4 regions of the Bacillus bruguierae genome follow, and region 3 is predicted to be linked to each of the others. Evidence: riboswitches for the same ligand, from Rfam matches in the RefSeq annotation. Region 3 holds a riboswitch; each other region holds the start of a gene.
What was found. A riboswitch is a leader RNA that binds a small molecule or an ion and turns the genes downstream of it on or off. The one in region 3 is predicted to bind S-adenosylmethionine.

Region 1: it holds a riboswitch for S-adenosylmethionine, as region 3 does, so the genes downstream of both, WAZ07_RS14610 (hypothetical protein) here and WAZ07_RS04985 (YezD family protein) in region 3, are expected to answer to the same signal.
Region 2: it holds a riboswitch for S-adenosylmethionine, as region 3 does, so the genes downstream of both, WAZ07_RS06715 (bifunctional O-acetylhomoserine aminocarboxypropyltransferase/cysteine synthase) here and WAZ07_RS04985 (YezD family protein) in region 3, are expected to answer to the same signal.
Region 4: it holds a riboswitch for S-adenosylmethionine, as region 3 does, so the genes downstream of both, mtnW (2,3-diketo-5-methylthiopentyl-1-phosphate enolase) here and WAZ07_RS04985 (YezD family protein) in region 3, are expected to answer to the same signal.

Annotation. Positions count from the first base shown of each region.
Region 1 covers NZ_JBAWSX010000008.1:79,631-87,821, forward strand. Annotated here, with positions in the region: gene WAZ07_RS14590 (MFS transporter) at 1-389, shown strand, start outside; gene WAZ07_RS14595 (serine hydrolase domain-containing protein) at 484-1,746, shown strand; gene WAZ07_RS14600 (group-specific protein) at 1,786-2,154, opposite strand; gene WAZ07_RS14605 (hypothetical protein) at 2,151-2,288, opposite strand; gene WAZ07_RS14610 (hypothetical protein) at 2,598-2,849, opposite strand; SAM riboswitch class I at 2,950-3,048, opposite strand; gene WAZ07_RS14615 (hypothetical protein) at 3,198-3,389, shown strand; gene WAZ07_RS14620 (YwiC-like family protein) at 3,455-4,177, opposite strand; gene WAZ07_RS14625 (VOC family protein) at 4,324-4,788, opposite strand; gene WAZ07_RS14630 (ECF transporter S component) at 5,122-5,808, opposite strand; gene WAZ07_RS14635 (ABC transporter ATP-binding protein) at 5,778-7,436, opposite strand; gene WAZ07_RS14640 (energy-coupling factor transporter transmembrane component T) at 7,415-8,191, opposite strand, start outside.
Region 2 covers NZ_JBAWSX010000003.1:3,187-11,377, reverse strand. Annotated here, with positions in the region: gene metA (homoserine O-acetyltransferase MetA) at 1-865, opposite strand, end outside; gene WAZ07_RS06715 (bifunctional O-acetylhomoserine aminocarboxypropyltransferase/cysteine synthase) at 849-2,141, opposite strand; SAM riboswitch class I at 2,234-2,337, opposite strand; gene WAZ07_RS06710 (hotdog family protein) at 2,526-2,897, shown strand; gene WAZ07_RS06705 (chloride channel protein) at 3,622-4,869, shown strand; gene pdxK (pyridoxine/pyridoxal/pyridoxamine kinase) at 5,039-5,863, shown strand; partial or broken gene WAZ07_RS06695 (LytS/YhcK type 5TM receptor domain-containing protein) at 5,902-5,979, opposite strand; gene WAZ07_RS06690 (YbdD/YjiX family protein) at 6,291-6,494, opposite strand; gene WAZ07_RS06685 (carbon starvation CstA family protein) at 6,487-8,191, opposite strand, start outside.
Region 3 covers NZ_JBAWSX010000002.1:161,742-169,932, forward strand. Annotated here, with positions in the region: gene lysA (diaminopimelate decarboxylase) at 321-1,637, shown strand; SAM riboswitch class I at 1,932-2,040, shown strand; gene WAZ07_RS04985 (YezD family protein) at 2,111-2,254, shown strand; gene WAZ07_RS04990 (phosphoadenylyl-sulfate reductase) at 2,622-3,326, shown strand; gene sat (sulfate adenylyltransferase) at 3,354-4,490, shown strand; gene cysC (adenylyl-sulfate kinase) at 4,504-5,103, shown strand; gene WAZ07_RS05005 (nitrite/sulfite reductase) at 5,211-6,833, shown strand; gene WAZ07_RS05010 (DUF3906 family protein) at 6,846-7,046, shown strand; gene cobA (uroporphyrinogen-III C-methyltransferase) at 7,160-7,936, shown strand; gene WAZ07_RS05020 (sirohydrochlorin chelatase) at 7,938-8,191, shown strand, end outside.
Region 4 covers NZ_JBAWSX010000011.1:156,436-164,626, reverse strand. Annotated here, with positions in the region: gene WAZ07_RS18015 (GGDEF domain-containing protein) at 1-207, shown strand, start outside; gene WAZ07_RS18010 (serine hydrolase domain-containing protein) at 306-1,445, shown strand; gene WAZ07_RS18005 (NAD(P)-dependent oxidoreductase) at 1,442-2,326, shown strand; gene WAZ07_RS18000 (DUF3909 family protein) at 2,331-2,663, shown strand; gene WAZ07_RS17995 (hypothetical protein) at 2,692-2,970, opposite strand; gene WAZ07_RS17990 (1,2-dihydroxy-3-keto-5-methylthiopentene dioxygenase) at 3,308-3,877, opposite strand; gene WAZ07_RS17985 (methylthioribulose 1-phosphate dehydratase) at 3,855-4,493, opposite strand; gene WAZ07_RS17980 (2-hydroxy-3-keto-5-methylthiopentenyl-1-phosphate phosphatase) at 4,490-5,149, opposite strand; gene mtnW (2,3-diketo-5-methylthiopentyl-1-phosphate enolase) at 5,146-6,390, opposite strand; SAM riboswitch class I at 6,455-6,561, opposite strand; gene WAZ07_RS17970 (pyridoxal phosphate-dependent aminotransferase) at 6,613-7,803, opposite strand; gene WAZ07_RS17965 (carbon-nitrogen family hydrolase) at 7,907-8,191, shown strand, end outside.

The sequences.
Region 1 (8,191 bases), on a different contig from region 3:
AAAATGTTCTCATTTATCCATCTATTATTATCTTTATGATTGGAATGTTTGTTTTAAGCCAAGCACAAACGCCATTTTGGTTACTTGCTGCTGGCGTACTTATTGGCTTTGGATATGGAACTCTAATTCCAAGCTTCCAAACAATTGCAGTTAGTGTCGCACCAAATCACAGGCGCGGATCTGCAACAGCCACTTATTTCTCATTCTTCGATACAGGGATTGGTATTGGCTCTTTCGTACTAGGAATTATCGCAGCACATTCAAGTTATCATCATATGTATTTTATTTCTTCGATTATCGTTGCATTTACATTACTGATTTACTATTTTCTTCATGGACATAAACAAAAGTTCCAAAAGCAAACAACACAAGAAAAATTATCTGCTTAATACTATAAGAGAGAGTAAACTTCTACGTTTACTCTCCTTTTTTTTGCTTCTTTATAAGCTTATCTCTTATAATAAAATGAGAAGGAGGCTTATTATGAGATTTAAAAAATCCTCGCTTATTTTAATCATTTTAATTTTTGTATGTATATTGACTGGTATGGGATTTACATTATTCAATCCAAATAAAAGTTTTTCTTCAAGACAAACAGCAACGAAAAACAACTGGTTACAAGATCCGTATCTTCGCTGGTCATATTCACATATGCGCGAATTTACTTTAACAAAGATTGTCGCTAAAAATCCAAATTACATATCATCAATCCGGGCTAATTTGCAAAATCTAGATAATCTACAAATTACAGATGAAAATGACCATAATACAACGGTTCAGCAACTATTAGAAAAACATAAAACAGATGCTTTCATTGTTTTGCATGATGGAAAGCTTGTGTACGAACGGTACTTTCATGGATATAAAGAAAACGAACCACACGGTATGGCATCGGTAGCAAAAGTATTTACAGGGTTGCTCGTTAATACCCTCATTGAAGAAGGAAAGCTACAACCTAACGCAACTGCAGAAACTTATGTAAAAGAATTAAAAGGAACACCATTTGGAATAGCAACAATTCAACAACTATTAGATATGCAAGTTTCAGTAGAATATCCAACTCATGGTTTCAAACAAGCTGGATTAGAAAATCAAGATGCACAATTATATTTAGCAAGCAACATTCTTCCTCGCAGTAAAAACTATGATGGACCGGTAACAATTTATGACATGTTGCTAGAAGCAAATGAAACCGCTGCTCCAGGAGAAACATTTTCATATAATAATGGTTCTGCTGAAACACTCGCATGGATTATTCGTACTGTAACAGGAAAATCACTCGCAGATCTAATAAGCGAACGTATTTGGTCGCCGATTGGCGCAGAAGAAAATGCTTATTACGTTGTTGACGAAACAGGAGTGGAACAGGCAAGTGCAGGATTAAATACCACCGCTCGAGACATGGCAAGATTCGGGAAGATGATTATAGACAATGGCGTATATGACGGGAAACAAATTATTTCTTCTTCTATTATTGAAGAAATTAAGCATATACAAAAATACGAACTCCCAGTTGGTGATGGTGAGGGATATTCTTACCATAATCAATGGTGGATCTCCCATAACGAGCACGAAGCATTCGAAGTATTTGGCAGTTATGGACAAAGATTATATATCGATCCAACTGCACATATGGTTATCGTTCATTTTTCTTCCAATGCTAATCATAATGGAGAAATACACTCCGCATATGGAAATATGTATTTACAAATCGCGAATCACTTACAGAAAGAGCCCTCTAATTAAGTTAAAATTTTCAAAGTTTTTGTTACGAAAAGAGCTGTCTCATGACAGCTCTTTCTCTATAATTGAAATTACATATTTCCATTGTTCTTCTGAAAAACATAAAGGTTTTAACTGAAATACCATTGAACAGATCTCTTCTATATAATGAACATTTTCCTGTAAAAATTCCCATCGGAGCAACTTAGGTATATGCAAATCTGCAACTTGTTCACTTTGTTCTACTAAAATGTCTACCTCTCTCTTACAAATACCTCTTATAAGATACTCTTCTCGAACTTCTTGTTTGACTTTAGAAAATTGCTTGCTATTCTCCTTTATACCAAATAAACAATCAAGATAAGAACAAAACAAATCATCATCTCTTTTACATACATTCGCAATTTTGTAGATCAGTTCCCTATTTTTCATAATCTTATTACCTTTTTATATATCTTTTGCAGCCATTTCTCTCTTTTTTCTCGTTTACTATTTTTCACTTGTTTCAAAATTGCACCGTTGAAACTATAAGGCTTTGGATGTGCATATACAATTAATATGTTCATTGTAAACAACACCTTCCTTTAATTCCCTTTTGACTTTTTCTATACTCACATGCTATTCTAATACATGTCGAAGGGCAAGCCCCTTTTACAAAGCAACAGACACCTATTCGGCGATGGTGTCTTTTTTATTTGTTAGCCGAGAACGCCCATCTTTCGGGGCACATTTAATTTTTGAACACTACACACTCAGCACCATTTCCTTTTAAAAAGACTGCATAGCACAGTCTTTTTAACTACATAACACTTATCAAATAAAAGTAATTTTCAAACAAATATTACTATAAAAAAGGGAGAATAACTCCCTCTATATTATTTTACCGTGTAGTAAATACCTTTATCATCTATATATTTGTATGGCTCTGCTAAAGTAATTTTCCCATCCAACTTTAACTCATCTAGCAGTCGTAGTAAGTAAAATTGCTGCAGCATCTTCTTCGCAAATTTCCCTTTATGTTCAGTAGCGATATGTTGTTGAATATCCAATAATGTAATCGGCTCTTCCTTTTCTTCCATATATTTATAAATTGCATTACGTAGTGTAATATATTTTTCAAGCGTCATAGTCCACCTACTCCTTTCTTCTCGTTGCCCATCTTTCATTATCGGTTTTTTTACAATAAAAAAACCTCTTCGATAAGAAGAAGTAGATCATATCTCTTCCTTCTTATCTTTCAGAACAAAACTGTTCTGCTGGAATTAGCACCTGCATCGCGGTTGCTGGGTTTCATCGGGCCAGTCCCTCCACCTCTCTGGATAAGAAAATATTCACTTTATCTCTTACTATAATGAGTGTAATTCAAAAAGTCAATTCTTATAAGAATAATCAGGATTTATTTTTTAGAATGCTATGATATTTTCTTTCGTTTTGCTCATACTACAAATGTATACGCCCAAAGGAGGTGTGCACTCATGCAAAAAAATGCACGCGGTCACGTTCAAGATTCTTGTCAAGCTTTACACGAAGCAAAGAACTGTTTACAAAATGCCTTACAAACAGTAGAGAAATCAGATAATCGTCAACGGATTGAACAATCTTTGCAAGCTGTTCAACATGCACTGCAACAATGTGATAGTACAGCGGAAGTTTTGGCTCAGGAATAAAAAATCTACACCAAAAAAGTAAGCACGTATGAATCATGCTTACTTTTTAACTCATGAACTTACTATCAGCCCTTTAATTGAAATAATACTGTAGTAGCAATGAAAAAATAAACTGAATTGACGATTTCCCACACACCAACCTTTAAAATAGTTACTTTTTTACCATACAACACAATCGCACGAATGCAACTTGGAATAAACGCAATGACAAACCAAGGAGACACAATGAACGTACCAACTACAAGTACTAAATGATATCCCCATGAAATCCACCGATATATTGGATTTTTCTTTTCTCGAATCATCGTTTTCACATAGAACGTACTTCCCATAAAGTATAAAAATGAAACAAGTGCAATCAGCCATGCTGTTTCATCAATTGTTTTCATTGTGAAATAATAACTGATCATGCCACCAATACAAAAAACGATAATAGCACTAACGTCATTCAGTAATGCTCGTTCATTCTTTTGACGAGCAAAATAAATGTTTATAAAAAATAATGGAATCATATATATTGCAAAAAAGAGAATTCTCCACTCGTATGTAAGGGAAATTACACCGAACAAAATAGCAAGACTAAAATATATGAGCGCCCAGTGTAAATAGCGCTTTTGTCGCCTTTGTTTCATATACATTAGAAAGGGATATGTTGCTAAATAGACAAATAACCATGCTAAAAAAAGTGGTATGTGTTGCCATGTTGCTTTGCCAATGAAAGCACTCAGCAAAAACGGAATTAGAAGCATCGCCCATGCACCATGTTGCTTCGGAATTACTGGTTTTATCATATAAACACCTCAAAATCGAAAATGATTTTCAATATTCATTATATATAATTTCATTCTTCGACTTTTTATGAAAATGTGTCTATAATTGAACAATTCCAGTTACAACAACACACTGTAATCCTTTTACATCGTAAAAATTTTTCTTAAATCTTTTTATTCTCTAACTCCTTCTCCCATTCACTTAAATAAGGTACATACCCAAGCTCGTTTGGTTCATCAAATAATAGAGAAATGAATTCCAGCTTGTTCCCATCACAATCGAGAAAATACACACTTGCTGCTGGCATCCAACTTTGGACAATAGGCTCTTCATTCCCTTTTTCTTGGCTTCCAATTACCTCTAATCCTCTTTCTTCTAGCCAAATTTTAGAACACTTTAAAAACTCTAAGTCTACTCCAAAAGCAAAATGTTTAAGCTGAATAGAAGCATCTTTTGACTTTTCCCATAACCCTAGCATTTGGTGTCTATCCTCTCCTATCCAAAAAAAGGCTACTTTCCTTTCAATTGATTTTCTTGCTAGCTTTAATCCTAGTTTATTTTTGTAAAAATCAATTGCCCTTTCTAAATCACTTACCTGTAAATGTGTTTCATATATATTCCTTATCATGTTTTTCATCCCCTTTTTAGTAATAATGCGGTACAATATAACGATGATTAGGAAGACTTTTCCCTCTGTACTAATTCATTTCACTTTGTCGCTATCAGTATATAAAAATATAATCTTTCCAACATCCCTCTGTAGTATCTACTTTTATCTATCAACGCCATACCATAGTATGAAAGATTGTAAGTTTCTAAATAAAAAAGACACCTCCTACAAGATGTAAGAAGTGTCTCAAAAGGCAAACGAATATGTAAGTCGCGATCCTACTGTATATATGTATGCCTTACCAAAAGAACTTATTCACTATTTACGTAAGAAAGCGTGTATGGTATATCCTTATTCTAATATGCCATACTTCTTCTTAAAGCGTGTCAATATTTTAAGCCAAGATGTACTAAACATCCAAAGAAACAGGACATTAGAAAGTGCATGGGCAAGATCAAAGTAAAAGCTTGTAATGTATGCTTTTATAAAAGTATCCCATGTTAATTCCTTCAAAAAGCCAATAAGGAACCATACATTCATAATCCAGTTAAACGCAAATCCTGCGATAAAGCCAAAGAGAACTCTACCCCATAATGTTTTCATCATCCACGTATGCCGCAATAGTCCTGCAAAAAATCCCATCATACCCCAGCAAAACATTTGCCACGGCGTCCAAGGTCCTTGTCCTAAAAATATATTAGAAACAAGTGCAGCTGTTGCACCGATAAGAAAACCTGTCTCACTGCCAAATACAATTGCTGATACGATAATGACAAACGACGTTGGTTGTACACTTGGAATGATGGAAAACGGAACACGGCTAATCGCAGCAATTGCCGCTAGGACAGCTACAAGTACAATTTCACGTGAAACAAACGCTTTTTTCTCAAAACGTACATAAAATGGCAGCATAATCACAATTAAAAAGAATAGACTGCACCATATATAGTATTGATCCGTCACAAAAGACGTAAATAAAAGTGTACTGATCAATACGAACAAAACGGCTAAAACGATACAAGCATATCTTTTGGACACGCCTCAAACACATCCTCCCACGTTAAAGCATACGGCAATTGTTTACGAATAAACCGATTAATAGACGTTGTATAAAAAAAGTTCTCACTAAAAAAGCGCGCCGGTGTTTCTTCCATAATAATTTTCCCATCAAATAACATAATACAGTTATCCACATATTTTGCTGCGAATTCAATATCATGCGTCGCCATAACAATTGTCGTTCCTTCTCTTTGTAATTGTTGAAACAACTTGCCCAGTTCTTCTTTCTTCCCTGGATCTAGTCCCTTTGTCGGTTCATCTAATACTAAGAGATTTGGCTTTGATAATAATACTGTACAAAGAGCAATTAATTGCTGTTCCCCGCCGCTGCAATCATGCGGATGGCGATTACGAATATGAAAGATTGAAAACTTCCGAAGCATTTCTTCTACTTTTTCATTTGCTTCCCTTTTATATAGTTCTTCTGCACGGCTAAGCAACTCGTCCCAAACGGTATCATGCGTAAAATGATAGTAAGGATACTGCGATACATAACCGATTTTTTTAAAGCGTTCTTTCGCTTCTACCTTATGAATAGGCTTTCCTTCCCAAACTACTTTTCCTCTGCGACATTTTTGCACTCCTGCTAGAAGCGTTAATAGCGTTGATTTTCCAGTGCCATTTTTTCCAACAAGCGCTGTCCATTGCCCTTGTTTAACATCCAACGTCAAATCCTGTAAAATGAACGGTCCATTCTTTTCATATTGAAATGAAACATGTTTTGCTTGTAGTATTACATCCCTTTTTTCTATATGCTGTAATGGTATGTCACACCGAAACTCATTTAAAATAGAACGAATTTGTTTCTGTGCATCACGAACGGTAAACGGAACATGTTCAGCCTTCCACTCTAAAAACAACCGTGGAATTTGCGGAATATATGGGCGGAATGCTTCTATTTTCCACATTTCTGGTATCACTTCATTTGGTTTTCCATCATACACAACGGTTCCTTCATCCATAAAAACAATTCGATCGGCAAGAGGAACTACTTCGTCTAAACGATGTTCACTCATAATAATTGTAATTCCTAATTCTTCATGAATTCGTTTCAATAGTCCTAAAAAATCTTTTGCTGCAATTGGATCTAACTGTGCTGTCGGTTCATCTAACAACAACAATTTAGGTTGTAAAACAAGTACAGCAGCTAAATTTACAAGCTGCTTTTGCCCTCCAGATAACGTATGTACAGATTGATGCAACATATCTTGAAATCCTAAAAAACTAATTAATTCAGCAATTCTTTTTTGAATGACAGTTGTTTCATAGCCGATGTTCTCTAATGAAAATGCAAGTTCTTGAATTACCGTATCCATCACAAGCTGATTCTCTGGATTTTGAAATACCATACCGATTTCCTGAGCCGATAATAAGTCTGGTATTGCTTCTAAGGATGCTCCATCATAATACATGTTGCCCTCTCTCATACCAATTGGGAGAAGTTCTTTTTTGAAATGTTTTAATAGCGTCGTCTTACCGCAACCAGAACGGCCTGCTAATACAACAAATTCTCCATGGGAAATAGATAAAGATACATTACATAAAGCAGCAGACTCCTCGTCTGTATATGTAAATGACAACTCTTTTATTTCTGCATGCGCCACCATAACCACTCCCTTCCTTCTATTAGAATTGGTAGACTTATATACATAAGAAATGGAAGCAATACAAATACATCATTTTTCTCTAAAAAGAACGATTCTACTTTTGGATAGATTGTTAAAATACCATATCCCTTACTTACACCGAACAGACAACATACAAATAAGATTACGAACAAACTAAGGATTAACCAATCTCTATGTTCCATACGATACCGAATATATGTACTTCGTTTCGTCACTCCAAATCCACGCGCTTGCATAGAATCAGCCGTTTGAAGTGCTTCTTCTAATGAACAAACTAATAATACTTGTAAGAGCTTCATACCATTCCGTGCCCTTTCTTTCAAGGAACCCGCATCCACTTGAACTCCCTTTGTTCTTTGTACAAGTGTAATATGAGTAAGGCGCCTCATAAATAAAGGTACAAAGCGTACTGTAATCATCGTGAGCAATGCTGCTTTTGGTGAAATACGAGAAAATAAATATAAAAACTTATGACTCGAAATCATTTCATTATAAGAGGTGAACGTAAACATAATGACAACCAACGATAACGCCATTGTGCATCCATATGTTACAGCTTCTAATGTAATTGGATTATAACCAATATAAAATAAAATCGTACTGCCTCGATGCGTTAATAACGGATTGGCTATTGTAATAATAAAAGCGAAAAAAAGTGAACTAGGTAACATTTTTCTCAATTTTTCTCCATTACCTTGCGTAATATTTAATATAAGGATCATACAAATTGCACC
Region 2 (8,191 bases), on a different contig from region 3:
ACCAATTTGAGAATAGTAAATTTCCATGGCTACGCCACTTTACTACTGGTTTTTCTAGAGGATCGTCATGTTTAAAATAGTTTTTGGGAATAGGAATATCCAGTCCTCTTTGCTGATCACGCTCGTATTCTTGCTTTAATGTCTCACAGCTGTATTCACTATGACCAAGAACAAAAATATGCTTTCCATCTTTATTCATAACGATATGCACACCGGCTTCTTCAGATGTCGCTAACAAATCAAGCTCCTCTACTTTTTGAATATCAGATGCACGGACTTCTGTATAACGAGAATGCGGTGCAAAAAAGCTTTCATCAAAACCGCGTAATAATTTCACATGCTCCTGCTGCACTTCATGCTCAAATACCCCAAACATCTTTTGCTCTAGCAAATATTTCGGAACGCCGTAGTGATAATACAATCCAGCTTGTGCCCCCCAGCAAATATGAAGCGTTGATGTAACATGTGTCTTCGAATAAGCCATAATTTTCTTCAGTTCTTCCCAATAATCTACCTCTTCGAAAGTAAGTGTTTCAACCGGAGCACCCGTAATGATGAGCCCGTCAAATTTTTCTCCTTCAATATCATGAAATGTCTTATAAAAGCTTGTTAAATGCTCCTGAGTTACATTTCTTGATGTATGGGACCCCATATGAAGTAAATGGACATCGAGTTGAAGCGGTGTATTTCCAATTAAACGAAGCAAATGCGTTTCTGTTTCTTGTTTTGTTGGCATTAAATTTAAAATAGCAATCTTCAAGGCACGAATATCTTGCGTTTCTGCTCGCTCTTTCGTCATCACAAAAATATTTTCATTTTGTAATACTTTACGAGCTGGTAAATCTTTATCAATGATGATCGGCATACTGTTTTCCTCCAGAAAGTGCTGCTTTTAAATCAGCAATAATATCCGCCGCATCTTCAATACCAACCGATAATCGAATTAAATCAGGCGTTACACCTGCTAAACGCTGCTGCTCTTCTGTAAGCTGACGATGCGTTGTGCTTGCAGGGTGAATGACACAAGTTCTTACATCTGCAACATGCGTCACCAATGTGGCAAGCTTCACATCTTTAATAAACTGTTTAGCAGATTCAAGACCTCCTTTTACTCCAAATGTCAAAACACCACTCGCACCTTTCGGTAAATATTTTTGCGCCAATGCATAATTTTCATTATTTTGAAGTCCAGGATAATTGACCCAATCAACGCGCTCATGCTGCGATAACCACTGTGCAACAGCTAATGCATTTTGACTATGTCGCTCCATACGAAGATGCAACGTTTCTAAGCCAATATTGCTCATGTACGCATTGAATGGGCTCATACAATTTCCATAGTCTCTTAATAACTGTACACGAGCTTTCACAATGTATGCTGCTTGCCCGAACTTTTTCACATAGTTCACACCATGATAGCTCGGATCTGGTTCAACAAATTCAGGAAATTTACTCCAATCGAAATTTCCCCCATCAATGACAATGCCGCCAAGTGAGCTTGCATGACCATCAATATATTTCGTTGTAGAATGAACAACAATGTTTGCACCATGTTCAAATGCATGACATAAATACGGTGTCGCTAACGTATTATCCACAATAAACGGTATTCCAAGCTCTTTTGCCGCATCAGAAAACTCTTTAAAATTCAGTACATTCATCGCAGGATTTCCAAGCGATTCCGCATACACAAGCTTTGTTTTCTCATTTGCGAGGGCAACAATTTTATCAGCAGATAGGTTTGGATTAAAGAACGTAACCTCAATCCCAAGCTTCTTAAGACTAACTGCAAATAAATTAAATGTACCGCCATATACTGTTGATGAGCAGAGCAAATGATCGCCGCTGTTACAAATATTTAATACCGCTAGCATAATCGCAGCTTGCCCTGATGCGGTTGCAACCGCACCAACACCGCCCTCTAACTCTGTCAACTTCTGCTCAAATGCCGCAAGTGTCGGGTTGCCAATACGCGTATAAATATATCCTTCTGCCTCCAAATTAAAGAGAGCTGCTAAATCATCAGAAGTGTCATATTTATACGTTGTACTTTGATAAAGCGGCAAAACACGCGGTTCACCATTTTTCGGCGTATAGCCACCTTGCACGCAAATCGTTCCTTTTCCCCATGATTCTCCCATTTCCCAAACTCCTTTCTTTTATATAAAATAAAAAACTGCTTCTTTCCTAAATAAGAAAGAAGCAGCTTAGATAAACGCTCGCCATGTAGCCTTTCTTATCTTTCAGGAAATACCTGCAGGATTTGGCACAATTCCGATTTACGGCTGTTGCCAAGGTTTCATAGGGCCCGTTCCCTCCACCTATTCTTGATAAGACTTATGCAATTACCGATGATTTTATAGAAACTATTTCCTCATGTCAATATATTTTTCTGAATATTTCCAAAGTATTTCATTAACTGTTTTATTCCCTCTACCGCTGAACTTTACCAAATAAAGAATATTCTGTAAAATTAAAAGTATGAATGATAACTCATTCATAAACCAATAGGAGGCGATAGATACATGAAAGTCGGAGAAATTTTAACTTTTGAAAAATCATTTACGAGAGAGGATGTAGAGCTATTTAGTAAAATTTCTGGTGATGCTGGTGAACATCATGTTGTTCCAGATGAACATGGACGCGTAATGGTACAAGGATTACTCGTTGCAACATTACCTACAAAAATTGGCGGCGATTTAAATTTTATTGCAAGAGATGTGGAGCTTACTTTCTTACGCCCAGTCTTTACCGGAGATACTGTTCGATGTGAAGTCACACTTATTCATCATGAAAAACAAGCAGATCGAATAATTGCTGTTTCAAAGGCAGAATGCTTTAATCAAAATGGTAAAAAAGTATTGGAAGGATCCTTCCAAGGAATTATTCGTCAATAATTTGAACTACCCCCACTTATCGGCCAATGCCTCTTGAAGTGGGGGATTTTTCATTCCTTACTGATAAAAAAACGCCCAATCAGGCTTTTGACTTCCCCACCTATCTTCTTTAGAAAAGTAGAATCGGCTCGTCCAGAATGTGAGGGGGATGGAGCTTCTGACGTAGATGTGTATTTTACCTCGTAGGAAGAAGCGAAGCCACCGAACATTCTAGCCACTGGAACTAGACAATGCCTTCTCTCTGAATCTTGAGGTGGGGGTCTTACTGCCCACAAATAGCGGGATAAATTTGAAAAAATACAGGAAATGTTCTATTTAAAGACCAAAAATACATTTAAAAAACCTTACTTACTATGTAAAATGAAAGAGTTATATTTAATTCATTAAGGTAACCTTGAAAATGCTATTTTTCACAACGCTACTTATACAAATGTTGCCACATCACTTATTATAAAGTGATATTTTTTCTTTATGGGGATTAAAAACTTAACTTAATAACTATGTTGCTGCACATTTTTCATATGAATTTCAAATAAAATTCATATAAATCCTTTAATATTAAACACTATAGGTAATTCTCTATCTTTTATATAAATTACTCTTCAGTAAGTCTTTTTACAAAAATGTAAAAAAGAGCTGTCATAACATATATAAGCATAATTATTCTCGTATCAGAATCTCTAAATTTTTCATAACAAGAATGTAACATAAAGGAGGCATAAAAATGACTATTAGAAGAGGCATGCATTCTTTACTTATCATGTACGGTATGTTTCTAGGTTCTATAGTTGGTGCTACAGTCTGGTTATTTTTAGTTACCACAAATGCTGGAATTCACTTTATTTGGGGATATTTACCCAAAGAATTTTCATTACCACCTTATTATACAATTTGTGTAACAATGATTGGCGGTGTTCTTGTCGGACTGTCACAAAAATACTTCGGTACATACCCGCGTTTAATGCCAGAAGTAATGGGCGAATATAAAAAAACAGGTAGAATTGAGTATAGTTTTGTACATAAATCTACGTTAACAGCTATTATTGTTTTAATATTTGGTGCAAGCTTAGGACCGGAAGCAGCACTTGTTGGAATTATCGGTGGACTTTGTACGTGGGTTGGAGATCGTTTTCATTTCGCTTTAAAAGGAATGAAGGGATTAACTGAAATTGGAATTGGTGCTACTTTAAGTGTTATTTTTAATGCGCCATTATTCGGTTATTTAGCTCCGAGTGAAAATGAGAATAAACCAATTGACGAAATTTCCAAAGGAAAAAAAACTATTGTATATCTCGCTACTACTTTTGCTGGTTTTTCTGTTTATTTATTACTTAGTAAGTTTGATAATCGAGGATCTTTTATTGTTGATTTTGGGAAAGGGTCTTTTTCACTTCAGGAATGGATTGCCTTTTTACCTCTGATTTGTATAGGAGCTGGTGTAGGCTATTTTTATTTCAAGATAGAATATATATTTGAAAAAATCGTTCATCCTTTTCAAGAATATAAAGTCACATTGGGAATTATAGGTGGCATTCTTTTAGGGATTGCCGGAACTTTACTACCCTACACAATGTTTTCAGGAGAACATCAATTAAAAGACTTAGTCCATGAATGGACAGCATTATCATTTTGGATGCTGCTTCTTTCAGGAGTTTTAAAATTATGTGTAACGGCAGTCTGTTTAAGTACAGGTTGGCGTGGTGGACATATTTTTCCGATTATATTCGCTGGTGCAAGTATTGGATATGCTGTGGCTACTGTCATACCGTTAGACCCAGTTGCTTCTGTAGCTATTGTGACAACAGCCATTTCAAGCTATGCAGTACGAAAACCAATCGCTATTACATTATTATTACTTATGTTCTTCCCAATTAATTTATTGTTACCAATGATTGGAGCTGCAATGATTGGTAATCTTTTTCCACTTCCTAATCATAATGGGAATAAACAAGAGGAGATGGAACAAAAATAAAGTAAGAAAATAAACAAGCAGTACTACCGCTATAAAAGCGTTGGTACTGCTTGTTTTGTTAATTAAAACATATTTAACTACTTTCTTTTTTCGCTTTGTACTTCCTCATAACATTGATATAATAATTAAAAATGTAGTTTTCATTCTATCACCCGAGGGGGCTTTCACAATGTCATTAAATAAAGCACTTACAATTGCTGGATCGGATACGAGCGGCGGCGCTGGTATGCAAGCAGACTTAAAAACATTCCAAGAGCTTGGTGTATACGGTATGACAGCTCTTACAACAATCGTAACAATGGACCCGCATAACGGTTGGGCACATAACGTGTTCCCAATTCCTGCGTCTACATTAAAACCACAATTAGAAACAACAATTGAAGGCGTTGGCGTTGATGCATTAAAAACAGGTATGCTTGGCTCTGTTGAAATTATTGAACTTGTTGCTGAAACAATTGAGAAACATAATCTACAAAACGTAGTAGTAGACCCAGTTATGGTATGCAAGGGCGCAGATGAAGCACTTCATCCAGAAACAAATGACTGCTTACGTGACAAACTCGTTCCAAAAGCTTTAATTGTAACACCAAACTTATTTGAAGCGTATCAACTGAGTGGCGTCAAAATTAGCTCACTTGAAGATATGAAGCAAGCTGCTGAAAAAATCCATGCTTTAGGGACAAAATATGTACTTATTAAAGGCGGTAGCAAGCTAGGAACAGAAAAAGCAATTGATTTATTATACGATGGAGAAACATTTGATATTTTAGAATCTGAAAAAATTGAAACAACATATACGCATGGCGCAGGTTGTACATATGCTGCTGCAATTACAGCAGAGCTAGCTAAAGGAAAATCTGTAAAAGAAGCAGTTCAAGTAGCAAAAGAATTTATTACAGCTGCTATTCTTCATTCTTTCAAATTAAATGAATATGTAGGGCCAACACATCACGGTGCATATCGTAAATTTGGCGCTGGAAAAGAACTTGTATAAAAAATAAAGTCGCCATACGTGGTGACTTTATTTTTTATGAATGACTCTTTTAATAAAATATCGTTTAAGAGTTGACCCCCAACAAAAATAAAGGAAAGAATAATAGTTGTATGAATAAATAGTTCGTCTCTCTATATAAGTTAAAAAAACGACCTAAAAACCCCTTTCTTTTTAGGGGAGGACGAGAGCATCTGGTCGTGCATAGAAGCGGTCAGGGCCTTTTCCTGCCACATGCGAGGCTTAAAACAAAAGGAGGAAGCAGGGTACAGGTTATATTGTATTCTGCATAATAACGACTTATATGTCGAAAAATTAAAATGGATTTATATAGTATAAACATATACCTGGCCTTTCTACAACTTATGTTTCACGTGAAACTTTCAAATAAAAAAAGAGCGAAATCTCGCCCTTTTTCACTATAACCTCGCTAGCAACATCTTGAAACTTTACCACCCTTTGCATTAAATCTTGCCTCTTGTGCTTCAGAAAAAAATTGTTTTCGAGATAATACTTTCTCATTTGGATGGTATTGTTTCATATGCGCAACATACTTTTCATAACTTGGTACACCAACAAGCAAACTAATAAATTGTTTTCGATATCTCCACATGTTACTGATTGTTTTAAGCATAATGCTGCGCCTCGCTTTCATCACGCGGAACATACGCTGCTTCTTTTAAAGGCGTTGCTTTATTATTCAATACTTGTATCCATATTCTAATAGACGATATTAGTACCGCGATCACAACAAGCATAAAAATTCCACAAAGTGCCGCATCAATATAATCATTAAGAATAATTTGTTTCATCTGTGCTACGTTTTTCGCTGGTGCTAACAGTTTCCCTTTATCTAGTGTACTTTGGAATACTTTTGCATGAGAGAGGAATCCAATTTTCGGATTTTCATGAAATAACTTTTGGTAGCCCGCTGTCATTGTAACAATCAGTAACCATGTTGTCGGCACGAGTGTCACCCAAACGTATGCCTTTTTCCCCATTTTAAACAAAACAGTCGTTCCCAGTAATAATGCAATCCCAGCTAACATTTGATTTGCGATTCCAAAGAGCGGCCATAACGTATTAATACCGCCAAGTGGGTCAATTACCCCTTGATATAAGAAATATCCCCATCCTAGTACACAAAGTGTTGTTGCAACAATATTAGAAAACATTGAATCTGTTTTTGCAAATGGTTTATAAACGTGCCCTAAAATATCTTGAATCATAAACCGACCAACACGCGTTCCTGCATCAATCGTTGTTAAGATAAAGAGCGCTTCAAATAAAATTGCAAAGTGATACCAAAATGCCATTAATGCTTTTCCGCCAATTACTTGAGAAAAAATTTGAGCCATCCCAATTGCGAACGATGGTGCCCCGCCTGTACGAGATAATATCGTTTGTTCTCCGACGTTTACAGCCAGTTCCTTCAACTCATTTGGCGTCACAGTAAAACCCCAAGAACTAATTACTTGTGCTGCCTGTGTTACATCTGTTCCAATGATTGCCGGTGGACTATTAATTGCAAAGTATGTACCTGGTGTTAGTACACAAGCTGCAATCATTGCCATTGCTGCGACGAATGATTCCATAAGCATAGCACCGTAACCAATCGGCTGTGCATGTCCTTCTCGCTCTATCATTTTTGGAGTTGTACCAGAAGAAACAAGCGCATGGAAACCAGATACAGCTCCGCAAGCGATTGTAATAAATAAAAATGGGAATAAATTCCCTGCAAATACCGGACCCGTTCCATCAATAAATTTTGAAACTGCCGGCATTTGTAAATTTGGCGCAACAATTATGATGCCGATCGCTAATCCAACAATTGTTCCAATCTTTAAAAACGTACTTAAATAATCACGCGGTGCAAGTAATAACCAAACAGGCAATGCAGAAGCGATAAATCCATAAATGACTAGCATAATAGCAATTGTTTCACCTTTAAATGTAAACATAGTCGCAAGCGCTGGATTTTCCGCTACATATTGACCTGCTACAATCGATAAAAGAAGTAAAATAATACCGATAACTGAACCTTCTCCAACATGACCTGGGCGAATGTAACGCATATATACACCCATTAAAATAGCAATTGGAATGGTTGCTGCAATTGTAAACATTCCCCATGGACTTCCTACAAGCGCTTTTACCACAACAAGAGCTAATACCGCTAATAAAATAATCATAATGCCTAAAATCCCGATCATTGCAATAAAACCTGTTACAGGACCAATCTCTTCCTTAATCATTTCACCAAGTGACTTTCCGTTGCGGCGCATAGATGCGAACAAAATCACAAAATCTTGGACAGCTCCAGCTAAAACA
Region 3 (8,191 bases):
AGAAAATAACAACAAGTTTATTTTTTCATCGTATATTCTTCTAATAAGAAACGCGTGTGAACATTGTTCCGCGCGTTTTTTTGTTTATCCCGCTATTCGTGGGCAGTAAGACCCCCACCTCAAGATTCGGAAGACGCGAAGCCACCGACTGTTCTAGCCGCTGGATCTTAAAGAAAAGCGGAAGCGGCTCGCTCAGAACAAGAGGGGGATGGAGCTTCTGACATAGAGGCGCTTTTTGCCTAGGAGGCAGAGCTAGACAAAGCTGTCGAAAAATTAAAATGGATATATAGATGTTTTTGAGAGAAAAGGGAGGAATTCACATGTATTTACACGGCACAAGCCACATTAACGAGCAAGGGCACTTAGAAATTGGAGGATGCGATGCTACTGAACTTGCAAAAACATATGGAACACCTCTTTATGTATATGATGAAGCAGCGATTCGTGAGAAATGTCGTGCATTCCATCATGCTTTTAAAGAAAGTGGGTTCTCTTATCAAGTAGCATATGCGAGCAAAGCGTTCTTGTGCATGGAAATGTGCCGATTAGCTGCTGAAGAAAATATGTCGCTTGATGTTGTGTCTAGCGGAGAGTTATATACAGCGCTGCAAGCAGGATTTCCAGCTGATCGTATCCATTTCCATGGTAATAATAAAACAGAAGAAGAGATGAGAATGGCACTAGAAGCTAACATCGGATGTTTCGTTGTAGACAATTTTTTGGAACTAGAAGTATTGCATGATTTGGCAGAAGAATACGGGAAAGTTGCAAGCGTTCTGCTTCGTGTGACTCCAGGAGTAGAAGCGCATACCCATGAATATATTACAACAGGTCAAGATGATTCCAAGTTTGGCTTTGGTATTTCAACGGGGCATGCATTACAAGCAATGAAACGTGCATTAGAAAAATCAAATTACCATGTGCTGGGAATTCATTCTCATATTGGATCGCAAATTTTTGAGACAGCAGGATTTGTTCGTGCAATTGAAGTGCTTCACAAATTTTTAGAAGTAGTGAGAAAAGAAATGGATTACGTAGCTTCTGTATTAAATGTAGGCGGTGGTTTTGGAATTCGTTATACGGAAGGAGATACACCGCTTGCTCTTGGTGAATATGTGCAAGCTGTGACAGATGCGGTGCGCGAGCAGTTTATAGCATGTGGATATCCACTTCCAGAAATTTGGGTAGAACCAGGTCGTAGTATTGTTGGTGATGCAGGAACAACTTTGTACACAGTGGGAGCGATTAAAGATATTCCAGGCATTCGTAAATATGTATCAGTTGATGGAGGAATGACAGATAACCTTCGACCAGCACTTTACGGAGCTCGTTACGAAGCATTGCTAGCAAACCGAGCGAATGAATCTGCCGAAGAGGTTGTTTCAATCGCAGGGAAGTGTTGTGAAAGCGGGGATATGCTCATTTGGGATGTAGCGCTCCCTAAAGTTGTTTCTTGTGATCTCTTGGCTATCTCTTGTACAGGGGCATATGGTTATTCGATGGCGAATAATTACAATCGGATCCGTCGACCAGCAGTTGTGTTTGCGGAAAATGGAAAATCTCATGTTGTTGTTGAGAGGGAATCGTATGAAAATATTATCGGGAACGATCGCATACGTGTAAAGGAATTTGTGTAAAGTGAAACTTCCATCAGTGTGGGGGGGCATCCCCCACTGATGGAAAGCCTACCCAACCTTGCACATGCCAGCAGTGATCCCTCACCTATCTTCTTTAGAAAAGCGGAAGTGGCTCCCTCAATCTTGAGGCTGGGGATCTTACTGCCCACGAATAGCGGGATAAATACGTTCTTGTTTAGTTGAAGAAGGAGTTTTTAGGTGAATAACTCCTTCTTCTTTTAAAAAATATAAATTTTATCGGAAAACTAGGATTGAAAAAATTCAGAATTGTGATAAAATACGGATATAATTACATTCTTATCAAGAGCGGCGGAGGGAACTGGCCCAAAGAAGCCCGGCAACCTACTTTATAAAAGTAAGGTGCTACTTCCAGCAAAATGGAATCCATTTTGGAAGATAAGGTAGATACGTTACCGGAACAGTCTTTTCGAAATGGGAAAGGTTTTTTTTATGAAAAAAAAGGGGGGCTGTTCGTGGGGATACGCGGACAATTTGAAGAAGTAGCAAGTAAGATTCAAGCGATGCTTACTGATATGAAATATGGTTCAATTACAATTGTTGTACAAGATGGTAAAGTGATTCAGCTTGAAAAAAGTGAAAAAGTACGTTTGAAATAAGCATGCTGACTAGAAAAACTAGAGGCGGCTTTAATCTATTTTTATTAGATTAAGGCCGCCTTTTTGTATGAGTTTTATCCCGCTATTCGTGGGCAGTAATACTCCCACCTCAAAATTCAGCGAAAGTATTGTCCAGCTCCAGTGGCTAGAATGTTCGGTGGCTTCGCTTCTTCCTACGAGGTAAAAAAACCCTCTACGTCAGAAGCTCCATCCCCCTCACATTCTGAACGAGCCACTTCCGCTTTTCTTAAGAAGTTAGGTGGGAGATAAACTGCCCGTAAAAGCCCGATTGGTTCAACTAATAATCAGTGGGGGATGAACAAAATCCCCACTGATTAAAGTTTCACTTTATGAAGGAGGTAGGGCGATGTTAACGTATGAAACATGGAAAGATCATTTTGTTTCATTTTCAGAAGATGATGAAACGAAAGGTGCTTTAGCAGCGGTGCGCTGGGCCTATGAACATTATAGGCAGGATATTGTGTATGCATGCAGCTTTGGGATAGAAGGAATGGTATTATTGCATTTAATTAACCAAGTAAATCCATCTGCAAAGGTTGTATTTTTAGATACAAATGTTCATTTTCAAGAAACGTACGATTTAATTAAAAAAGTACGAGAACGATTTCCTAAGTTGAATATTATTGAAAAGCAACCAAAACTTACACTTGAAGAACAGGCAAAAGAGCATGGCGATAAATTATGGGAACATAACCCAAACCTTTGTTGTCAATTAAGAAAGATTAAGCCGTTAGAAGAAGTGCTAACAGGTAGGAAAGCATGGATATCTGGTTTGAGAAGAGAGCAGTCTGAAACGCGAAAAAATACGCAGTTTGTTAATCAAGATCATCGTTTTCAATCTGTTAAAATTTGTCCACTTATTCATTGGACTTGGAAAGAAGTGTGGCGTTACGTATACAAGCATAATTTACCATACAATCCACTTCATGATATTGGGTATCCAAGCATCGGATGTGAAACATGCACAGTACAGGTGCAAGAAGGCGGCGATTTGAGAGATGGACGGTGGGTTGGAAAGACAAAAACGGAATGTGGTCTTCATTATCAATAAAGGCTGATAAAAAGGGAGAAGAAGAGAATGAGTGAAACAAAAACATTGGTGAATCGAATTGATACAACATATGAAACTGCACATATTGTAAAGGAAATTGAGTTAGACACAATTGCATTAAGTGATTTAGAACTTATTGCTACCGGTGGATATAGCCCGCTTACTGGTTTTTTAGGGGAAAGTGACTATGTGTCAGTAGTGGAGGAAATGAGATTAACAGATGGAGAGGTATGGAGTATTCCAATTACATTGCCTATAACAGAAGAAAAAGCGAAAGAATTACAAGAAGGAGAAGAAGTTAGGCTCGTAAAAGATGGGGTGACTTATGGTGTGATTCAAGTTGAAGAGATGTACACGCCTAACAAAGAAAAAGAGGCATTCCTTGTCTATAAAACGGTAGAAGACAAACATCCGGGTGTTAAGAAATTATATGATCGTCCTAATGTATATGTAGGAGGGCCAATTACGCTTGTGAAACGAATTGAAAAAGAAAAATTTGCCGCTTATTATTTAGATCCAAGTGAAACGCGAGCAGAGTTTCAACGGCGTGGCTGGAAAACAATCGTTGGCTTTCAGACAAGAAATCCGGTTCATCGGGCACATGAATATATTCAAAAAGCAGCTCTTGAAATAGTTGATGGCTTATTTTTAAATCCGCTCGTTGGTGAAACGAAGTCAGATGATATTCCAGCTGATGTTCGCATGGAAAGTTACGAAGTACTTCTTGAAAACTACTATCCAAATAACCGTGTCTTTTTAGCGGTATTTCCAGCGGCAATGCGATACGCAGGGCCGCGTGAAGCAATTTTTCACGCACTTGTCAGAAAAAACTTTGGATGTACGCATTTTATTGTTGGTCGTGATCACGCTGGAGTTGGAAATTATTATGGCACGTATGAAGCGCAGGAGATTTTCAACGATTTTACAGTAGAAGAGTTAGGGATTACGCCTCTCTTTTTTGAACATAGTTTTTATTGTGCGAAATGTGAGGGGATGGCATCAACAAAAACATGTCCACATGGAAAAGAAGCGCATGTCATTTTATCAGGCACAAAGGTAAGAGAACTTTTACGAAATGGAGAACTACCACCAAGTACGTTTAGTCGTAAAGAAGTAGTAGAGGTCCTAATTCGTGGTTTGCAAAAAGAAGTTGTGACAAAGTAAGGGGAGAAAATAGATGGGAACAAATATTACTTGGCATGCAGCATCTGTTTCAAAAGAAGAACGCCGAAAACAAAATAAGAATCATAGTTTTGTTCTATGGTTTACAGGTTTATCAGCTTCTGGGAAGTCCACAGTAGCCAATGCAGTAGCTCGCAAATTATTTGAGAAGAATATCGGTAATTATGTATTAGACGGAGATAATATTCGTCATGGGCTAAATAAAGATTTAGGATTTTCCGAAGAGGACCGTACAGAAAATATTCGGCGCATCGGTGAAGTGGCAAAACTATTTGTTGATAATGGGAGCATTGTACTAACAGCATTTATTTCACCATTTCGAGAAGATCGTCAGCAAGTACGTGACATAGTGGAACAAGATGAGTTTGTTGAAGTATTTGTAAAGTGTCCGATTGAAGAATGTGAAAAGCGTGATCCAAAAGGGTTGTATAAAAAGGCAAGAAGCGGAGAGATTAAGCAATTTACGGGAATCGACTCTCCGTATGAAGAGCCAATTCAAGCTGAGATTATTGTGGAAACACACCGCCATTCTACCAAAGAATGTGCACAGCAAATTATTGCTTATTTGCAAAAACGAAGCTTTATCCCGCATTAAAGGGCAGTAAGACCCCCACCTCAAGATTAATAGAAGATTAAAGAAGATAGGTGGGGGATAAAGCCCCCCACTGATTAAAGTTTCACTTTATATAAGGAGGATAACAGATGAGTTATGAAAAAGTGTGGGCAAACAATGAAAAATTAAATGCAACAGAGAAAAAGAAATTAGAAAAAGACGGTTTAGAAATTTTTAAAGATATTCCGTATTATGCTGAACATGGATTTGCGTCTATTCCGAAAGAAGAATGGGATTCTTTCAAGTGGGCAGGACTATATTTGCAGCGCCCAAAAGAAGCGGGATATTTTATGATGCGTGTGAATATCCCATCTGGAATTATAACAAATGAACAAGTGGAGGCTCTCGCTTCTATTGCAGAAGATTACGGCCGTGATGTACTTGATATTACAACGCGTCAAGCGATTCAGTTTCATTGGCTACAAATTGAGCAAATTCCAGACATTTTCGAGCGATTAGAAAAAGTAGGTTTATCGACAGCTGGGGCATGCGGTGATATTACACGTAATATTACAGGCAATCCACTCGCTGGAATTGATGAAAATGAATTGTTTGATACACAAGTAATTGTGCGGGAGGTATATGAATATTTTCAGCACAATGAAGAATTTTCAAATCTACCCCGTAAATTTAAAATGTCAATTAGTTCAAATGTGTACAATTCAGCAAATGCGGAGATTAACTGTGTGGCATTTACACCTGCAACGAAAGAAATTAATGGAGAGACAGTCATTGGTTTTCACGTCAAAGTGGGAGGCGGTTTATCAGCGCGTCCATATTTGGCGGAAGAATTAGATGTATTTGTTTTACCAGAGCAAGTGAAAGAGGTAGCAATTGCTATTGCAACGATTTTCCGTGATTTTGGATATCGTGAAAAGCGCCATTTTGCTCGCTTAAAATTTCTTGTTGCAGATTGGGGAGCAGAAAAATTTAAAGAACAGTTATTACAATATACAGGACCTTTATATGAGAGAGGAGAAAGTGCTCTAAAGGGGTGGAATGCTGGTTACTTTTACGGTGTTCATAAGCAAAAGCAAGATAATCAATATTATATTGGTTTCAATGTACCCGTCGGTCGTCTACATGCAGAAGAAATGTATGAGATTGCTAGAATTGCAAAACAGTATGGAAATGGTGAAATTCGTACGTGTAATTCACAAAACTTTATTATTCCGAATGTGCCTCAAGAAAATATTGATGCACTATTGCAAGAACCATTATGGGAAGTAATCTCTGCAAAGCCAAAGTCATTTATCGGTTATGCAGTTTCTTGTACAGGAATTGAATATTGCAATTTAGCATTAGTAGAGACGAAAGAAAGATTACGTAATATTGCAGATTATTTAGATACAAAGCTTGTATTAGATGTACCAATTCGTATTCATATGGTCGGTTGTCCAAATTCTTGCGGCCAACGACAAATTGCTGATATCGGCTTGCAAGGTATCAAAATGAAAACGAAAGAAAAGGGGATGGTTGAAGCGTTTGAAATTTATGTAGGCGGGACGCTATTAGGCGGAGGTGCTTACAATGAAAAGCTAAAAGGGAAAATAGATGGTGAAGACTTGCCACATGTTCTTACTGCATTTTTAACATATTTTAAGGAGAATAAGCTCCCTAGTGAAACGTTTTATGAATTTGTTAGTCGTATTGGAATAACGGATTTACAAGCAGTATTAGATACGATTTTAGAAGAAGTGATTGCATCGTAGGGGGAGAACAATATGGATTTATATCGTTTTGAAGCTGTTTTGGAAAATGGTGTTGTTTCTGTAGTCGTTGTTGCGCAAAGTGAAGAGCAAGCATTTCGTCTCGTTGAAGTAGAACTTGAAAAATATTTTTTACCTTTGCCGGAAGTGAAAGAAATTTCTTTATATGAGAAAAAGAAAATTCGAAAGGGAGCAGCGTTTGTATTGCATGAGTAGGAAACGGTCTAATCAATGCCAACAGGAAGTAAGACGGAAAATTGTCAACTTCCATTAGTAGAAAAGGTTCTGCTGATGGAAGTTTCACTTTATAGAAGAAATGAGGAGAAAGTATGGGGAAAGTGTACATTGTTGGTGCAGGGCCTGGTGATCCAGAATTAATTTCTGTGAAGGGCGTAAAATGTATTAGGCAAGCAGATGTCATTTTATATGATCGTCTTGTGAATAAAGAACTGCTTTCTTATGCAAAGCCAGAAGCGGATTTAATTTACTGCGGGAAACTTCCAAACTACCATACGATGAAGCAAGAAACGATTCATGCTTTTTTAGTGAAGTATGCAAAGAAAGGAAAGATTGTGACGCGTTTAAAAGGCGGAGATCCTTTCGTATTTGGAAGAGGCGGCGAAGAAGCGGAGGCATTGGTGAAACATAATATTCCGTTTGAGGTTGTTCCAGGTATTACAGCTGGGATTGCAGCTTCTGCATATGCAGGGATTCCTGTTACACACCGCGAAGCTAGCACAAGTTTTGCAGTTGTAACAGGGCACCGGAAAGAAGGAGCAGAAGAGGAAGTGAAGTGGGAAAACTTAGCGAAGGGTGTCGACACGCTTGCCGTTTATATGGGGGTAAGTAATCTTCCTTATATATGTGAACAGCTTCTGAAATATGGGAAAAGTGAACATACGCCAGTGGCGATGATAGAGTGGGGGACAACAGTATCTCAGCGTACAATTACAGGAACATTAGGAAGTATCGTATCTGTAGCAGAGGATGAGCGAATCCAAAATCCGAGTATGATTATAATTGGGGAGGTTGTACGCTTTCGCGAGAAAATTCATTGGTTTGAACAAACGCTTGAACATTCGTCTCTACTTAGCGGAGTGCTTTAACATGAAAGCGGTACTCTATATTTGTCATGGCAGTCGAATGCAGGAAGCGTGTGAAGAAGCGGTTGCTTTTGTTACATCATGTATGGAACGTATATCAGCTCCTATTCAGGAAGTATGCTTTTTAGAATTAGCATCTCCTTCTATTGCTGAGGGAGTTGCAGCTTGTGTACAAAAAGGGGCAAATCAAATCGTGATTGTCCCTGTCTTTTTATTAGCGGCAGTTCATGTAAAAATAGATATTCCTAAAGAGTTAGG
Region 4 (8,191 bases), on a different contig from region 3:
GCATTTCAAATTGCAGAAGCACTCCGATTTTTTATTGAAACGAAAAAATTTTCTGGAATTTCAAAGATCACGGCAAGCTTCGGTGTTGCTGCATTTGAAAATGGAATTACAAAAGAAATGTTAATGCATCGAGCAGATGTTGCACTATATGAAGCGAAGAAGAAGGGGAAAAATCAAGTGTGTTTATATCGAAAAGAAAAAATGTAATATTTTTCGCAACAAATTGTTGCGATTTTTTTTTATTGACGGATAATGGAAAAGGGGGGGAGAGTTAATATTTAAGATGCGATGGAGGATTTTTAGAAATGAAGACGTTATGGAGTATAATTATTTTTTTACTTTCTATTTTATTAGTGGGGAGCTATTTCTTTTTTAAAGTACCTGCTAAAAAAGAAGCTCAATCAATAAAAACAACTGCCCCTGCTAATACAACGAAAGAAAAAGAAAAAGAAGAAGAAAAAGAAAAAGAAATTGATTATACTGCTGTTACCCAAAAATTAGATCAGTATCTAAAAGATAAACAATTTAATGGATCAGTCCTTGTTTCAGATAAAGGTCGAACAATATTAGATAAAGGGTATGGCTATGCGGATGTACAAAAACAAATTGAAAATACATCGCAAACAAAATATCGGATTGGTTCTATTACAAAAACGACAATTGCTGTGTCGATTTTACAGTTGCAAGAACAAGGAAAGTTAAATATACAGGACAATGTGCATACGTATATTCCGTCTTTTCCTGCTAATAAAAATATTACATTATATCATTTATTAACGCATACATCAGGACTTCCTGAACACGGGAAAGGGAAAGTTAATGCGGCATCTCGACTTAATTTAGTAACGTGGCTTGGACAACAACCAACTACTTTTCAACCGGGACATGGCTGGTTATATACAGATTATAATTATATGTTGCTAGCTTATATTGTAGAAAAAAGCTCGGGACAATCTATAGCACAATACGTTAGAGAGCATATCTTTATTCCAGTAGGAATGACAGAGTCAGGTATGGGAGAGGCACCGGAAGGAGATACAAATTTTTCAAAAGGATATAAAAAGAAAGAGAATGAGCTTGTATTAGCCCCGAACTTAATCATGAATTGGTTATATGGATGCGGTGAGATGTATACAACAGTAAATGATATGAAAAAACTAGACGAAGCAATTATGGCAGGTAAACTTATTTCGCCTGAAAGTTTAAAATTAATGTTAACACCATCTCCAGAAAGAAAATACGCATTTAGCTTTTATATATATCCAGATTATTATCACAATCATGGCGTACTTTCGGGATGGAATACATTTAATAACTTTAATTGGGATAAACAATTATTTGTCATTGTATTTTCAAATGTGCAAAATGGAATTAATGATGAGTTTAATACTGAATTTCGCAAACTTGTAAGTGATTTATTAGAAAAAGAGGAGATGAGAAGATGAAGCAGTTATTACCACCAACTTCCATTGGTTTTGTTGGTACTGGTGTTATGGGAAAGAGTATGGTGCGTCATTTACTAAAGGCAGGTTATATGGTGTACGTATATAATCGTACAAAAGAAAAAACAGCAGATTTAATTGAAGAAGGTGCACATTGGTGTGATTCTCCAAAGGAAATTGCAAAAACAGTAGATGTCGTAATGACTATGGTTGGATATCCGCATGATGTAGAGGAAGTATACTTAGGTGCAAATGGAATTCTTACTCACGCAAAACAAGGAACGATTACGATCGACTTTACAACATCAACACCAACTTTGGCGAAACGTATTTACGAAGAAGGAAAGAGTAAGGGGATTTATGTATTAGATGCCCCTGTATCGGGCGGAGATATTGGAGCAAAAGAAGGGCGTCTTGCAATCATGATTGGTGGAGACGAAGAAGTATATAAAGCATGTTTACCATTATTCGAACTGTTAGGTAAAAATATTATGTTGCAAGGAAAAGCAGGTAGCGGTCAGCATACAAAAATGTGCAATCAAATTGCTATTGCATCTAATATGCTTGGTGTATGTGAAGCACTTGCTTATGCAAAAAAGGCGGGATTAGATCCAGAAAAAGTGTTACAAAGTATTTCTACTGGTGCAGCAGGCAGCTGGTCATTAAGTAATTTAGCACCTCGTATGTTACAAGGTGATTTTGAACCAGGATTTTACGTGAAACACTTTATGAAAGATATGAACATTGCTTTAGAAGAAGCAGAAGAGCTTGGATTATCTGCACCTGGCCTAACTCTTGCAAGGGAATTATATGAGCAATTAATGCAAGATGGTGAAGAAAATAGCGGAACACAAGCATTGTATAAACAGTACATAAAGGAGTGATTGTATGAGTTTAGAAAAATTCGATAATATCATTCGCACAGTACAGTGTACAGAAACGATTGTCATTAATGATAAGCAAATGGCTGCGTTTAAAAAGAAGTATAACTTTGAACCGGTATTTGAATATGGCAGAGATGCAACAGGTCGTTATGTTATTCGAACAACGAAAGAAATGCTAGAAGAAATGGAATTCTATTTAGCGCTAAAGTATGAGCGTAATCTCATTGATTTATATATGAATGCAGAAGTAGACGGAAAATTTTATGTTTCGGTTAGCTACGGAGACGATGCACTTCATTTACAGGAGTTGTTTCAATTTTTAAAAGAGAATAAATAAAAAAGTCCTCATATGAGGACTTTTTTATTTAGGAAAGGCTTGTTGCTCGGCGTGCTTTTTCAATTGGAAAGGGAATTACTTCAGCCATTCTGTTTCGAGTAAATCGTTTTGTGCGAGCGTGACGTAATATATATAATGCAAACAGTATACCAACAGGAATTGCACCATATAAACTGAAAAATAAAGCGCTTACAGTAGATGCGACGAAGCCAATCATACCAATTTCTAACTCATCCATAATAGCACCCACAACAGCAGGTATAGACCCGCAAACGACACCAAAAAGAATTGCTAAAATTAACTCCATGTATTCCCTTCCTCCTTTTTACAATTTCGTTCTGTTTTTCTATTATTTGTATTATAACATAGTTTAAACAGAATTTTCAGAAAAAATTCATAAAATGTTCATAAAATTGTAAAAAAATATTCAACAAAAAGAAGGTTTATCTCATAAAAGGAGATAAACCTGCCCATAGGAGGATGTATATATGTAGAGTGAATAAAGGAAAGGAAAAGGGGAACCAATTCCCTTTATTCAACATGCTACCTTAATAAAGTGAAACTTCCATCAGTGGGGGTTTTTTTCATCCCCCACTGATGGTTAGTTGAACCAATCGGGCTTTTATGGGCAGTTATCCCCCCACCTATCTTCTTTGCTTCTCTCCCAATCTAGAGGTGGGGGTCTTACTGCCCGTTAATGCGGGATAAATAGGAACCCAACCTTCAGTTGTTACAAAAATACGTATTGCCACAACTTGACGGTCGTTTTGAAGGGAAAAATAATGTCTCGTATTTTTAGGTACCGAAATTAAATCTCCTGGTTTAAGTTCAACATCAAAGAACCGGCCATTTTTTCCTTGGATGGTAAAAATGCCATGTCCGCTAACGATAAAGCGAACTTCATCATCAGTATGATGGTGTTCTTGTTTAAAGTTTACTAACAATTCATCTAGATTAGGTGTTGCACTAGAAAGTGAAATAACATCGTTTGCTTGATATCCACGGCGCTTAGAAATATCAGTAATTTCTAGAGCAAACACTTCTAAAATTTCGTTCTTATTTTCATCAGTTAATACATAGTTTTCTTGTAAATAAACAGGAAGTTTTGTAATATTCCATTTTTCATACAAAACATCTTCATTTTGTAAAAACTGTTGTACGTCTATTTCTTTTTCAATACGTGTGTTAATTTCATGAATACGAATTTGCGCCATGTTGAACGCCTCCTTTAATTGATAAAAGTTTAATATGGAACTGGAAGAGAAACTCGTATGCTTCTAATCTTTTTTTTGCATCAAAGCGATCTTTTCCCCATACGGTAATACCGTGATTTCGAATTAAAACAGCTCCTTCATCTTTATGAATATGCTTACGGAATTCCTTACCTAAAGTGGGAATATGCGCATAATTTTCGATAATGGGAATTTGAATAGAAGCTCCTTCTTCCCAAATGTTAAGTGCTTTAATAATTTCTTGATTACAGAGTACAACCTTTTTATCATATATATTTGTAATGACATTATTATCGGTTGTATGAATGTGCAAGACACATGCAGCCTTTGTAAGGTTATAAATGTGAGTGTGCAGCAATGTTTCGGCTGAAGGGCGTAAATCAGTTTCTAAAACAGGATTGCCGTTTTGATCAACTAACAAAAAGTCGTCCGGCGTTGTTTTTGTTTTATCTCTTCCGCTTGCTGTAATGAGAAAGGTAAGAGGGTTATCACTCACTTTTATTGAAATATTACCGCTTGTTGCTGGAAACCAGTTTCGGTCGGTTAATTCTTTTTTCAGTTCACTCAGTTCCTGCCATTGATGAAAGAGTTGTTTCACTTCATCACCCCTAACAATTTCTCTATTTCGTTTTGTATATCATGAAATGTTTCAAATGGTATATAAGAAATGTTATGTTCTATACATTTTGTAATCAAAAAGTCACGAGCAAACACTTTGTCAGCAAGTTTTGCTGCCTGCAAATCTGTAATAGAATCACCGATTACAATTTTAAAATCGCTTTGTGAACTTAAATTACGAATAAGTGCCGATTTACAAAGACCACATTCATTTTCACAATGTTCATCGCACGAATGCGGCCAATTTACTCGAATTGTTTCATTGGAAAAATCAGTTGTATTACAGTAAATTTGTTCAAAATCAACAAGTCCTTCGAGAAGAGGGTAAACAAAAAAGTCCATTCCTCCAGAAATGATATAAAGTGAGATATTGTTTTCTCGCAAAAACTGTACAAATTCTGTAAAGCCGGTACGAATGTCTGCGGTTTCTTTTATAAAATCTGTAATTTTATCTTGTAAACTTGTGGGTAATAGAGAAAAAAGTTTTCCTACACCTTCTTGAATAGAAAGTTCTTGTGATAAAATTTGTTGTTTAATGGTTTCAGCTTCTGGTGGGGCAAACTTTTGCATAATGGCAACAATATTATCGTTATTTGTAATTGTGCCATCGAAGTCACAAAAAATTTGAATGCTCATGCTTTCACCTCTTTAGATGGATCGCCCCATAAACGTAAAGCGGCTTGTAAATAAGAATCATCAACCTCATGAAGCGGCGTGTTTGTTAGCGCTGCATTGATAGCTGAGCAAAATGCTTTTCCGCCTCCCAGTGCACCAGAGGGGTGTCCGTGAATACCGCCACCAGCATTAATAACACATTGCTGACCAAAGTCACGAATGAGGAGCGGAACAAGTCCCGGGTGAATGCCAGCAGATGGAACAGGAAAGCTTCGGTTAAATGGTTCGTTTTCATCTGTAAGTGTTTTTGCTAAATAAAGTGCATCTTCTTGCTTTAAAGCGACATTTCCATACGGTGATGGAAATAGTGAGAAATCTGCACCAGCATAGCGAAGAAGCTTGCCAAGTAATAGAGAAGAAGAAAATCCATATAATTTAGATGCTATGTAAGTTCCGCTTACTGCTGGATGTGCCATAATTGGGATAGAAATATCATCATCTTCCGCTAATGCTTGCAACACATCAAGTCCATATGCGAATACGTTGAAAAGTAATAAATCAGCTCCAGCAGAAGCGGCTTGTTTTGCCTTTTCCTTTAAATCATAAGTCCGTCCTGAGAGATTAACGGCATATAACGTTTTATGACCGTATGTTTCATAAACAGATTGCAAAACTTCTTTTCCAGCGTGAATGCGTTCTGATAGTGGTGTTAACGGATTATCAAATAAAATTTCATCATCTTTTACAATGTCAACACCGCCTCTTGCTTGATCGCGAAGTTGTGTTTTTAAATAACCGATATTCCGACCGATCATTCCTTTGAAAATACTCATGAGAAGAGGGCGATTGTGAACATTCAAATTGTTTCGTATTTCATCGATACCAAATTTTGGGCCAGAAAAGTTCTTTTTGATATCATCAGAAAATGTTAAATCAAGTAATTTAATTTCTCCGTCCAAAGATAATTTTCCAAAAACAGTTGTAAAAATTGCTGGTAAATCGGTGCTGAAGTTAGCGGACGGATAATGAATTTTAATAAGTCCGCGTGTGACTTTTTTATCAAGATATATGTTTGTTTTTTCATCATCTTCTAATTTTTCTACGCTAACGACTGAACCTTTATGTCGTTTTAATTGTTTTTGTAATAAGTGGGGTAAGTGTGTCCACGAACCAACTGTTAAACCGAGAGCAATTTGCTCTGCTTTTTGACTTAAATTATGAGAATCATCATGAATGAAGTATGTTGCTGTTATTCCGCTCATTTTCATAACCTCCTAGTTGAATAAAAAAACCTCTCAGCTAAGGAGAGGTTTTTTTACAACCAGCTCCTTATCTGTCAGCATAATGCTGCGAGAATTAGCACCGTGCCTACATAAAGTAGATCGGTTGCCGGGTTTCATCGGGCTCGTCCCTCCACCAGCTCTTGATAAGAAGTATTTGGAAATGTTTAAAATTTTTGATAACTGAATTTTGACAGAGAATTTTTACGTTGTCAATGGTTTTTTGAAAATTTTTAATTTAGCAATTCTATGAACTGCTTCTTGAAGACGTTCCTCTGAATGTAATAAGCCAACGCGAATATAACCTTCCCCGTGTTTGCCAAAACCGATACCTGGGGCGACGGCGACATGTGCTTGGTTTAATAGTACATCAGCAAATTGCTCTGACGTATAGCCATCTGGAACGGGAAGCCATGCAAAAAAAGAACCATTTGGTGAGGCGACATTCCAGCCAATAGAGCGACAAGCAGTAATGAAAGCATTTCTGCGAGATTCATAGCGTTCTACGAGCTCATCGACACAAGTTTGCGGTTTTAATAACGCTTCACAAGCAGCTTCTTGTACGGCACCAAAAATACTAACATACATATGATCTTGTAATAAGTTAATCGTTTCAATGACACTTTCATTTCCAACAGCAAATGCAATGCGCCACCCTGCCATATTATATGTTTTTGATAACGTATAAATCTCAATGCCAACATCTTTTGCTCCATCGACTTGTAAGAAACTAAGCGGTTTTTTAGCATCAAAGCCGATGGCACCATACGCGAAGTCATGACAGACTAAAATGTTATGCTCGTTCGCAAACGATATAGTTTCCTCAAAGAATTTTGTTGTTGCAACGGCTCCGGTCGGATTGTTTGGATAGTTTAAAAACATTAATTTTGCTTGTTTAGCAGTTTGTGCATCAATCTTTGTATAATCAGGTAAAAATTGATTTTTTGCTAGCAGTGGCATTGTAGCAATCTTTGCTTTTGCTAAGGCTACGCCTGATAAATAATCTGGATAGCCTGGATCAGGAACAAGGATTGTATCACCTGGATTCGTAAAACAAAGTGGTAATTCAACTAAGCCAGCTTTCCCACCAAATAGAATAGCTACTTCTGTTTGTGGGTTTAATTGTACACCGTATTCACGCTCATAAAATGTAGCGACAGCCTCTTTTAAATTTTCATGTCCTCGAAATGGTGGATATTTATGGTGAATAGGGTGTTCTGCTGCCCGTTGTAATGCTGTTACGATGTGTGTTGGTGTTGGCTGATCTGGATTTCCTTGTCCTAAGTTAATAACATCATGACCAGCTTGCATTACTCCATTTACTTTTGTGACAAGAGAAGCAAAAAATTGTGTTGGTAATGATGTTAATATCTCGGAAGTTTGAAAATGTTTCATACTTTCCACCTCTTTTGAAAATTGGTACAATTATAGTGACAAATAATATAATTTTTCCAACTTTTTGTAAAGGAAAAAATAAAAAGGAAGAAGGAAGAAAGTAATGAAAATTGCTTGTGTTCAAATGAATATTACTTTTGGTGATGTTGAAAAAAATATAGAACATGCCGAAAAAAAAATAAGCGAAGCAATGAAGGGAAATCCAGATGTTATTGTATTGCCAGAGTTATGGACAACAGGTTATGATTTAGAACGTCTTCCTGATATTGCTGATCTAGATGGCAATTATACGAAATGTTTATTATCAAAGTGGAGTAAGCAACATGGTATAAATATTGTCGGTGGTTCGATCGCGAAGCAGACAGAGAATGGTGTTACAAATACGATG